DNA from 2 places in the Vreelandella sp. L-15 genome. Region 1 is predicted to be linked to the other one. Evidence: predicted binding sites of a transcription regulator. Region 1 holds the regulator's gene; the other holds the start of a gene.
What was found. The regulator FNR, encoded in region 1, switches genes on or off when oxygen is low (the NO sensors DNR and NnrR bind a similar motif). The targets are predictions, from matches to a motif close to TTGATNTANATCAA.

Region 1 (5,546 bases):
TGGGCAACTGCGCCAGCGTGGCGTGCTGATCACCCGCGCCGATGCCATCGAATCACTTTCTAACGCCACGCGGGTGATTTTTGACAAAACCGGCACGCTCACCCGTGGCGAGATGCAGCTCACCCAAACCTGCCCGTTAAACGAGCAAAGTAGCGAACAGCTACGGGCCATTGCCGCCGCACTGGAAGCCCACTCCGAGCATCCCATTGCCCGCGCGTTTCGCCCGTTCCGCGATGCCACACTGCAGGCGCGTCAGGTGAAAAGCGTCACCGGCAGCGGGCTAGAAGGCGTGCTTAACGGCACAACGTGGCGCTTGGGCAAGCCCGATTTTGCAACGACCGAGCCACTCACGCCGCCCAGCGCCGGGCAGTGGCTGCTGCTGAGTGAAGATAGCGCCCCGCGGGCCTGGTTTAAGCTCCACGACGGTATCCGTGAAGATGCTGCGCAAACCGTAGCCGCCCTGCAGGCCAGAGGGCTTAACGTTGAGTTACTGTCAGGCGATACGCAGGAAGCCGTAGAGAGCTTAGCCGAGCAGCTCAACATCACCACCTGGCACGCGGGCAAATCACCAGAGGGCAAGCTGGAGCGGCTGCGTGAGCTGCAGGCGCAGGGCGAACGTGTGGTCATGATTGGCGACGGCATTAACGATGTACCGGTGCTCGCCGGTGCCGATGTGGCCATTGCCATGAATGGCGCCACCGACTTGGCACGCACTCGGGCCGATGCGGTCTTGCTCAGCCCACGCTTAATGCGTATTTTCGAGGCCATCGAGATTGCCAGCGCCACTCGGCGCATCATGCGCCAAAATATGATTTGGTCGGTTTGCTATAACTTCTCTGCGCTTCCCCTGGCCGCGATGGGGCTGGTACCGCCTTGGTTGGCGGCGATCGGTATGTCGCTAAGCTCTCTCTTCGTGGTAGGTAATGCGCTGCGCCTCACGCGCTGGCGTACCTCACCCGCTCCTCAGATAGCCCCAGCCACACCGGTGACCGTATGACCATTCTCTACCTACTGATTCCGCTGTCGCTGATTCTGTTGGGGCTGGCAGTGTGGGCGTTCTTCTGGGCCGTGAAGAATGACCAGTTCGACGACTTGGAAGGCCCTGCCCATCGCATTCTGTTCGACGACGATGAGAACGATCTCACCCCCGAACAGCGCGCCGAGCGCAAAAAAGGTACCAAGCCACCCCGTGACCGTGAGCCACCGCCGTGAACCCGACCGGACTTGACCTGCCGCCGTTGATGGCGGCGTTTGTGTTTGGCCTGATGGGGGGTGCTCACTGCATTGGCATGTGCGGCGGCATCATGAGTGCGCTCACCTTTGCCGTGCCGCCCAGCATGCGCCACCCAGCTCGCATGGGGGGATTGCTGCTCAGCTATAACACGGGCCGTATCCTGAGCTATATGACGGCAGGGGCCTTGGTGGCCGCGCTCGGCACCTTAGTCTCACTGTCACCTCAGGTGCGTATCGCGCTGCAGGTCGTCGCGGCGGTGATGCTGATCCTAATGGCGCTGTATATCGCCAACTGGTGGAAAGGGCTATTGAAAGTCGAAGCCGTGGGGCGCAGGCTATGGCGCTTCATCGAACCCGTCGGGCGGCGTTTGATGCCCGTGGTTCACCTGCCGCAAGCCTTTGCGCTCGGTGCCCTGTGGGGCTGGCTGCCTTGTGGGCTGGTGTACTCGATGCTCGCCTGGAGCTTGGCCATCGCCGACCCGCTACAAGGGGCGCTATTGATGGGGGCCTTCGGCCTGGGAACGCTGCCTGCCCTGTTAGCCACGGGTCTGGCCGCCCGCCAGCTCAGCCAGTTAATTCGTCACCCGGCGACTCGTAGCCTTGCGGCGCTGACGATTATCGGTTTTGCCCTGTGGCAGCTTTGGGCGCTGATGCCCCATGCCGGGCATTAAGAGCTTACCCATCAAACTCCTCTAGACAATACTCAATATAAACATCCTATCGCTTGATATAGCTCAACGCTTTCCCTTCTACGCTGACGTAGCATTCCAACACGCGTTCGAGCTGCGAAGCTCGTCGCTTATGTTGATCGGTTCTTGCTTTGCCCTGCTACTTAGGAGCGCTCCTTATGCCCGTTCATGCCACTGCTGCTCTCGCTCACCCTATTTCCGCAGCGGTTGAGGCCACCGCCTGGGATGACGCCCTGATACGCCGCTACGACACCAGCGGCCCTCGCTACACCTCATACCCTACAGCACTCTCATTTCACGACCAGTTCACCGCTGACGATATGACCCAGGCGCTTGAACGCAGCAATGCCAGCCAAAAGCCGCTCTCACTTTATGTTCATGTACCCTTTTGTCGCAAAATCTGTTTTTACTGCGCGTGCAATAAAATCGCCACGAAAAATACAGCCCTCGCAGAGCCCTACTTATCTCGGCTGGATCGAGAAATGGTGCTGACCTCCCGGCACCTTGATACAAAGCGGCCAGTGCAGCAGCTGCATTGGGGCGGCGGCACGCCGACGTTCTTAACCCTGGCGCAGATGAGCGATTTAATAGACCGCCTGGATGCACGGTTTGGCTTATCGAGCGCACCGGACCGCGACTACGCTATTGAAATTGACCCACGCGAAGCGGATGTCTTTACCCTGCGCCACCTGCAGTCGCTGGGCTTTAATCGCTTAAGCCTGGGCGTTCAGGATCTCAACCCACAGGTGCAGGCAGCGATTAATCGCGTGCAGCCACGGGTGCTCACTGAAACCTTGATGGATGAGGCGCACCGGCTTGGTTTTCGCTCGCTCAACCTCGATTTAATTTATGGCCTGCCTTTTCAAACCGAGCAAAGCTTCGCTGATACCCTAAGCCAAGTGATTGAACTGAGCCCGGCACGGCTGTCGGTCTTTAACTATGCCCATATGCCAACCCGCTTTGCGCCCCAACGGCGTATTAATGAAGCCGACCTGCCCAGCGCGGATGAAAAACTGGCTATTTTGCGTACCACTATTGAGATGCTGACCCAAGCGGGTTATGTACATATTGGTATGGATCACTTTGCTCGCCCAGAGGACAGCTTGGCTCAGGCACAGCGCTACGGTACGCTGCAGCGCAACTTCCAGGGCTACTCAAGCCATTCCCAGTGCGACTTGATTGGTTTGGGGGTGTCGGCTATTTCTCGGGTAGACGACGTTTACGCACAAAACCCCACTCAGCTGTCCCACTATGAAGCTGCCTTAGATGAAGGTAGGCTAGCGACTGTAAAAGGGTTACTCTTAAATAAGGATGACCTAATGCGCAGAGAGGTGATTGAGCGCTTAATGTGCGATATGGCCATTGACCTTGAAGCAATAGGCCAGCGTTGGCAGATAAATGCCACTGACTACTTTTCAACCGCTCTTGAACGGTTGAAAACCGCCGAGCAGGATGGCTTGTTAGTGCGCCAAGGCCTCTATTTACAAGCTACGCCCACCGGGCGGCTGTTGATTCGGCACTTAGCCATGGCCTTCGATAATCACCTGCAACATCAGGGCAACCAACGCTACTCGAAGATTTTATAAGCGTATCGAGACACCTACCCCCTGCGCCTATGATGGCTAATAAAAAGGGAGCACCACATGTCATATCCTGCCAGCCAACGACGTTCACTGCTGCAAGAGGCGCGCTGCCAAACCTGTAGCCTAAGCTCGCTGTGCCTACCGCTTGCCCTAGAGCTTGAGGATATGAGCCAGTTCGATGCGATTATCCGCCGCCGCTCGCCGTTGAAAAAAGGCGAGCGGCTGTTTCGCCAAGGAGATCCTTTCACCAGCGTTTACGCGGTGCGCTCTGGCAGCTTGAAGCAGGTGACTAGCGAAGGGAATGGCAACGACCAGCTCACCAATTTCTTTCTACCCAGCGAGCTGGTGGGTCTGGATGGGATTGACGAAGAACACTACCCCGGCACCGTGATTGCCCTGGAAACCACCACGGTATGCGAAATTCCGTTTGACCGTTTGGACTCGCTCTCCGAGGAGCTGCCCGAACTGCGCGGCCAGCTTTACCGCAGCATGAGCAAGGAACTACGAGACGACCGGCGGATGATGCGTTTACTGTCACGCAAAACTGCCGATCAGCGGCTGGCCAGCTTTTTGATTACACTTTCTGACCGTTTTCGGCGCCGGGGCTACTCCCCCTATAGCTTCCGGCTTTCCATGTCACGGGCAGATATGGGCAACTATCTAGGCCTCGCGGTGGAGACGGTTAGCCGTATTCTTAGCCGCTTTCAGCAGCAAAACGTGGTGGCCGTCTCCGGGCGCGAGGTCAATATTTTGGATATGCAGCGCCTCATCACCCTAGCTGAAGAGGAAGCCCAGGCGGTTAACTCACGTTAAACGCCTGAATGCGCCCTTCCATCAATGCGGCCTGCTTCGCTTCCAGACCGGCAAAATCAAACAGCTCACGGTCGGCAAGCTGCGAAGGGGCAACGTTGGTCACCGCTTTGAACATACTTTCCAACCGGCCGGGGTGTTTTTTATCCCACTCCGCCAGCATCTCTTTGACAACCTGGCGCTGCATATTGGGCTGAGAGCCGCACAGGTTGCAGGGAATGATCGGAAACTCCATCAGCCTCGAAAACTCCGCAATATCCGCCTCTTTGCAGTAGGCCAGCGGGCGAATCACGATGTTTTTACCATCATCCGAGAGCAGCTTCGGTGGCATGGCTTTTAAGGTGCCTTATATGCCAAATTTTTTAAAAGAGGAAGAGTGAGTGAGTAAAGCATTACAATACAGTCACTTAATTTTCTTTCTTCTAAAGAAAACAAACACAAGCCATACAAAAAATTCATTTTTTGTAAAAAAAAGCTTTAAGCAAATGCAGTTGATCAAAATATAACCAAAGACAGCCCAGATACACCAATGTATTCTTTACAAAATCATAGGTTGATTGCTTCTATAAAATTGGTCGAAGAAACATCTACACTGCCAGTATGGTTCGAGATGACTTTACTAGACCTGTCGATATCGAGATTGTGGAAATCGAAAAGATTTAAGTCAGCTAGTTGGCTTGGACTTACATTCTGGATACCGTTAAATATGTTTTCAATACAACCCGCTTTTTGTTTTTCCCAGCCTGCCAACATGTTTTTTATATTCTGTCTTTGTAAGTTCTCCTGAGAACCACAAAGATTACATGGAATAATTGGAAATTCTACAATTGATGCCAGCTTAGCAATATCTTTCTCACGACAATAAGAAAGCGGTCTTATTACAATATTTCTGCGATCATCACTTAGCAGCTTAGGAGGCATTGCCTTTAACTTACCGTTAAAAAACATATTCAAAAAAAGAGTTTCTACAATGTCATCCATGTGATGGCCAAGAGCTATTTTTGTAGCCCCAATCTCCTCAGCAAACCCATATAGAGAACCCCTTCTAAGTCTCGAACAAAGTGAACAAGTAGTTTTCCCTTCAGGAGTTTTCTCTTTAACAATTGAATATGTATCCTTATCCATAATATAATAATCAATATTATTCTTTTTGAAGAAGCCAGGAAGAACATGCTCCGGAAAACCGGGTTGTTTTTGGTCGAGATTCACAGCGACCACATCAAAATTAATC
Region 2 (5,546 bases), on a different contig from region 1:
GAGGAGTCTACGTCAGGGCGCGGGTCGGGGTTATCCAGCACCAACTGGGTCTGCTCGGCGCGGAACGCCTCAACAGCTTCGCGCACGGCGCTGTCCTGAAGACCCACAATTTGTGCGGCCAGCAGGCCTGCGTTGGTGGCACCGGCTTTGCCAATAGCCAGGGTGCCTACCGCAATACCACCCGGCATTTGGGCGATGGAAAGCAGTGAATCCAAGCCCTTCAGCGCTTTAGACTCCACCGGCACACCCAGCACCGGCAGTGCCGTTTGTGATGCGACCATACCCGGCAAATGAGCGGCACCGCCTGCGCCTGCCACAATCACCTGCAGGCCACGCTCAGCGGCACTTTTTGCATATTCGAACAGCAGGTCGGGTGTGCGATGCGCCGATACCACACGGGTTTCGTAGGGAACGCCCAACCGCTCTAACATCGCCACCGCGTGCTCCATGACCGGCCAATCAGACTTCGACCCCATGATCACGCCCACCTTGGGTGCGCTGTTCGACATGCAAAACTCCTCGGCCAACGGCCTATTTAAGCTAGAAAGCAGTCCATAAGCCGCGCACAGTGCGCAGCTCACTCAGAAATAGGAAGGCGCATAGTTTACCAGAGCCACGGGCATTTGCGGGTGTTACTCGCTGCGTGAAATTTTCATCAAATTAGGCATTGAAAACCGCGTGAGTTGGCGGCATTGTGTGTTTGTCATTTCCGACTGATGGAGTCACATGAGTACGGCATACTCAACTGCTCACGCAGAATCATTAGATCCTCCGCGAAGCAGCCCTGACCTCGATGTCAGGGAACTAGAAAAACGTACGCGCCTCATGCGTATTATTACCCGCCTGATCGCCGTATCAGATCTGGGAAGCCGCGAAATAGCCCGCCAGGCTGGCTTACCCGTTCAAAAGATCAGCGACCTGCTCGCCGGAAGGCTAGAGCACCTGGACATCGATGAACTCAATGTCCTGCGTCGCACCCTAGAGCTGGAGGCGCCATAGCCGCAGCTACTACATCAGAATCTACCCCCTTTCGATACAGGCTGGCCCATTGGGTCAGCCTGTTTTTGTTTGTCACGCTTAATAGGACATCTTTCATGAAAACAATCAGTTAGCGTTTTAAGATTAAGTGATCATTAAGAAAAGCTCGCTAACTCATTGACGAGAATCAACTTTCCCCTTCAACGTAAGGCGTAGTCTTAGCGTACCCCGACCATTCGCCCCTGCGAATGACGTTTTACCCGCTAAGGAGGCGCTATGGACGCCATACGCCGCTCGCTACTCGGCCAGCTGGCCCGCTTAAGTGCAGGCGCTGCACTGGTACCCTTTTCTAGCCTTGCCCATGCAGGCATTAATCAGCAGCCTGCCCGGCGCGAAGGTGATCCCACAAAGCGCTACGGCATGCTGATTGATCTTCGCCAGTGTATCGGCTGCCAGGCTTGCACGGTGTCGTGCCATATTGAGAACGCCGCCCCGCTTGGCCAGTTTCGCACCACGGTCTCCCAGTACGAAGTGCAGCACCAGGAGAGCGGTGAGCTGGCCACGTTTATGCTGCCCAGGCTGTGCAATCACTGCGAAAACCCGCCCTGCGTACCCGTTTGTCCCGTTGAAGCTACCTACCAACAGCAGGATGGCATCGTGGTGGTGGACAGCGACCGCTGCGTGGGCTGCGCTTATTGCGTTAACGCCTGCCCTTACGACGCCCGCTTTATTAACGAGCGCACCCAAACCGCCGACAAATGCACGTTCTGCGCGCACCGTTTAGAGGCAGGGCTACTGCCCGCGTGTGTTGAAAGCTGTGTTGGAGGTGCGCGGATTATTGGTGATATGCGCAATCCTGACAGCCAAATCAGCCGCATGATTCAAGAGCACCGTGATGCACTGATGGTACTTCAGCCAGAAAAAAACACGCTTCCCCAAGTGTTCTACCTCGGGATGGATGAACGCTTCACTACACGCCCCGTGGCGGAACCCGTGGCGCTTGAAGTGTTTGATCCCCACGGCCAGGAGATGGGCTATGAATTCCACCATTGAACTGCTCGCCCCGCGTTATGACATTGCCTGGTACCCCTGGGCAGTACAGTACTTTTTCATGATCGCCGTCTCCTACGCGAGTCTCTGGCTTGCAGCCCCCGCGTTAATCTTCGGCAAAAAAGCGTGGCTGCCCACCGCACGTCTTGCACTCATCGCTTGCGTCAGCACCACGCTGGTCGCACCTGTTGCACTACTTGCAGATCTACACCAACCGCTGCGCTTTTGGCACTTTTATGCTTACGCCAACACCCACTCGTGGATGTCCATCGGCAGTGTGGTTCTGCCGCTCTATCTCGTCAGCGTACTGGGCCTTGCCTGGCTGGCTTGGCGCCCGGCGCTCCAGGCCCAGCGCAATGCGCCAGGGCTGAGCGGATGGGTGGCTAAATGGCTAAGCCTGGGCGATAGCGCTACCCCAAGGGCACTGGTGGCCATCGTGGGGGTAGCCGCACTACTGCTTTCCAGCGGCATTATGCTTTATACCGGCGCGGAGCTTGCCATTGTGAAAGCACGCCCGCTATGGAACACCGTATGGCTTCCGCCCATGCTGGTCGCGACAGGCTTCATCGCGGCAGCAGGGCTGGTGTTGGTACTCAACCAGGTAAGCGGGCTGTGTTCGCACGCCACCGTTCGGCAAACGCTGTATGTCCTACTCGCCTTCTGTGCCGTGGCGGGTTTAATCGCGGCTAGCTGGTACCTGGATGGTATTAACGCCAACATTGGCTCGGTCGCAGCAGCGCTGGAGTCTGTTCGTCACAGTCCCTCCTGGCGTAGCACCGCGCTGTGGGGCGGTATTACTGGCATAACGCTCTTTATAGCGGTGGCGTGGTTACTCTCACGCTCTACCCAACGCCAACCCGCACTGTTTGCCTGGGCTTGGCTACTTGGTTTGGTAGCCATTCATATGGGCTGGATGTTCCGTTGGGTGGTGCTGATGGACGTTCAGCACGTCGCCCGTAACAGCGCAGGCTTTCACCACTATGGCATCCCCGCTGGCTCTTCCGGACTGTTAGGTATTGTCGGTACGTTTGGGCTTTGGCTCGCCGCTATCTTACTGATTGAGCTATTTATCCCATGGCGGCAAGCCCTGCAAGGTGGCGTTAAACCGCCGCCCTCTTTCGACACTAATACACCCAGTGACTCGCTTAACGCCGAACAAGGAGCGCCTAACCATGGCTAAGTCTGCTCAAGACCCCTCACGCCGCCGGTTTCTCAAAGGCGCTGCTGCCGCAGGCGGTGCCGCCACCTTTGCAGTAGGCTACGCTGACCCGCTTGCCAAGATGGCCAAAGGACTCAGTGGCAGCGCGGGGGAAAAACCCAAGCACAACATTCACGGCAACTCGCTTACACCGGAGTACCGCGTTGACTTAGCCACTGGCGAGCTAACCCTCACTCCCGATCAACGCACCGCCTTTACCATTTGCTACGGCTGCACCACCCAGTGCGGCGTACGGGTACGCATTGATGACACCCGAGGCGAAGTGCTGCGGGTATCTGGCAATCCTTACCATCCGCTCTCTGCAGATGACCATTTACCGATGCGCACCCCAGTGGCCGATGCGCTTCGCAGCGTCAGCGCCTACGGCGAACAGGGGCAGGTTAACCGCTCTACCGCCTGCGCCCGCGGCAATGCCATGATGAGCCAGATCACTAACCCGTTTCGTATCGACCACTGCTTGAAGCGCGTTGGCGAGCGCGGTAACCGGGAGTGGCAAAAAATCTCGTTTGAACAGCTGATTGAAGAGATTTGTGAGGGGGGCGATCTGTTTGGTGAAGGCCATGTGGATGGGCTGCGCGCCATTCACGACCATGACACGCCTATCGACCCTGCCAATCCAGAGTACGGCCCCAAGGCGAATCAGCTGATGGTCATGGAAGCCACCGACTACGGGCGCTCAGATTTACTCAAGCGCTTCACGCTCAACGCCTTTGCTACCCGCAACTACGGCCACCACGGTGCTTATTGCGGCTTGGCGTTCCGCATGGGGTCGGGGGCCGTGATGAACAATATTGTCACCAATGCCCATGTAAAACCCGATATTCAGAACGCACAGTTCATCATGTATATCGGCTGCGCGCCTAGCCAAGCAGGCAACCCGTTTAAGCGTCAGGGCCGCTTGCTTGCTCAGGCGCGCGCTGCAGGAACCCTTGAGTACGTGGTAGTCGACCCCGCGCTAAATGCCGCCACTTCCCACGCGGCGGATAATAACCGCTGGGTGCCCATTCGCCCCGGTACCGACAGCGCCTTTGCCATGGCGATGATTCAGTGGTTGCTGGATAACCAGGGTTACGCCAGCGATTTCCTCGCCCTACCGGGCCAGTCCGCCGCCGATGCCGCAGGCGAGACCACCCACTCCAACGCGACGCATTTGGTCATTGATACGTTCGAACATCCGCGCCGTGGCTACTTTTTGCGCGCCAGCGATTTAGGTCTTGCTGAGGCCGGTAGCGATGCGGATATGCCCGTCGTCGTGTCAGGCGGCGAATTCGCGCTCAGCGAAGATGTCATGGCCGCCGAGCTATTTGCCGAGCGCGCAGTGGAGCTTGCCGATGGCAGCACCGTCACCGTTAAAACCAGCCTAACGCTGCTGCGTGAATCGGCCCATGAATACGACATGGACACCTATGCTGAACATTGTGGTATTCCCAAAGCAACGATTATCGACTTAGCCAAAAAGTATGCCAGCCACGGCCGTAAGGCCGCCGTTAACTGCCACGGCGGTATGATGTCAGGCAACGGCTTCTACGCTGCTTTTGGCGTTCAAATGCTCAACCTGTTGGCAGCCAACTACAACATGAAAGGCGGCAGCTCGGTGGGCGGCGGCACCTATAAAGGCACCGGTGAAGGCCCACGCTACGACTTAGCCAATTTCCCCGGCAAGCGTGGCCCGCAGGGCGTTTTTCTCTCGCGCTCACGTTTCCCCTATGAAAAATCGTCGGAGTATCAACGCAAGGTAGCGGCTGGCGAAAACCCCTACCCTGCTAAGGCTCCTTGGCGCTCGCTCGCGCCGCCAACACTCACCGAACATTTACCTTCCGCGCTGGATGGCTACCCTTACCCCATTAAAGCGGTGATTGGCTGCATGGCTAACCCGATTTATGGCCAAGCGGGCTTAAAAGGCGTGATTGTTGATAAGTTGAAAGATCCCAAGCGCTTGGGGCTGTTTGTCGCGGTTGATGGCTTTATCAACGAGACCAACCGCTACGCCGATTACATCGTACCGGATTCAGTGATGTACGAAGTATGGGGCTTTGCAGGCTCCTGGAAAGGCACGCTAGGCAAGCTGACCACCACGTGCTGGCCGGTGGTTGAACCGCGCCAACAAAAAACCGCCGAAGGCGAGCCGGTGTCTATGGATAGCTTCTTTATCGCCGTAGCTAAACGGCTGGGGCTGCCGGGCTTCGGTGATAACGCCATCCCCGATACTGATGGCAATCTGCACCCCCTCAACCGCGCTGAAGATTACTACTTGCGGGCAGCGGCCAATATTGCCTTCCAAGAGACGCCGCTACCAGAA

Region 2: the regulator FNR is predicted to act here: its motif matches at 1,156-1,169, upstream of dsrO (sulfate reduction electron transfer complex DsrMKJOP subunit DsrO).

The regions. Positions count from the first base shown of each region.
Region 1 is NZ_JBSXNN010000040.1:89,543-95,088, forward strand. Features, by position in the region: gene AC13CY_RS05195 (heavy metal translocating P-type ATPase) at 1-997, shown strand, start outside; gene ccoS (cbb3-type cytochrome oxidase assembly protein CcoS) at 994-1,212, shown strand; gene AC13CY_RS05205 (sulfite exporter TauE/SafE family protein) at 1,209-1,904, shown strand; gene hemN (oxygen-independent coproporphyrinogen III oxidase) at 2,081-3,508, shown strand; gene fnr (fumarate/nitrate reduction transcriptional regulator Fnr) at 3,566-4,318, shown strand; partial or broken gene AC13CY_RS05220 (tRNA 2-thiocytidine biosynthesis protein TtcA) at 4,305-4,661, opposite strand; gene ttcA (tRNA 2-thiocytidine(32) synthetase TtcA) at 4,862-5,546, opposite strand, start outside.
Region 2 is NZ_JBSXNN010000099.1:3,000-8,545, forward strand. Features, by position in the region: gene purE (5-(carboxyamino)imidazole ribonucleotide mutase) at 1-509, opposite strand, end outside; gene AC13CY_RS15700 (XRE family transcriptional regulator) at 727-999, shown strand; gene dsrO (sulfate reduction electron transfer complex DsrMKJOP subunit DsrO) at 1,255-2,031, shown strand; gene nrfD (NrfD/PsrC family molybdoenzyme membrane anchor subunit) at 2,015-3,208, shown strand; gene AC13CY_RS15715 (molybdopterin dinucleotide binding domain-containing protein) at 3,201-5,546, shown strand, end outside.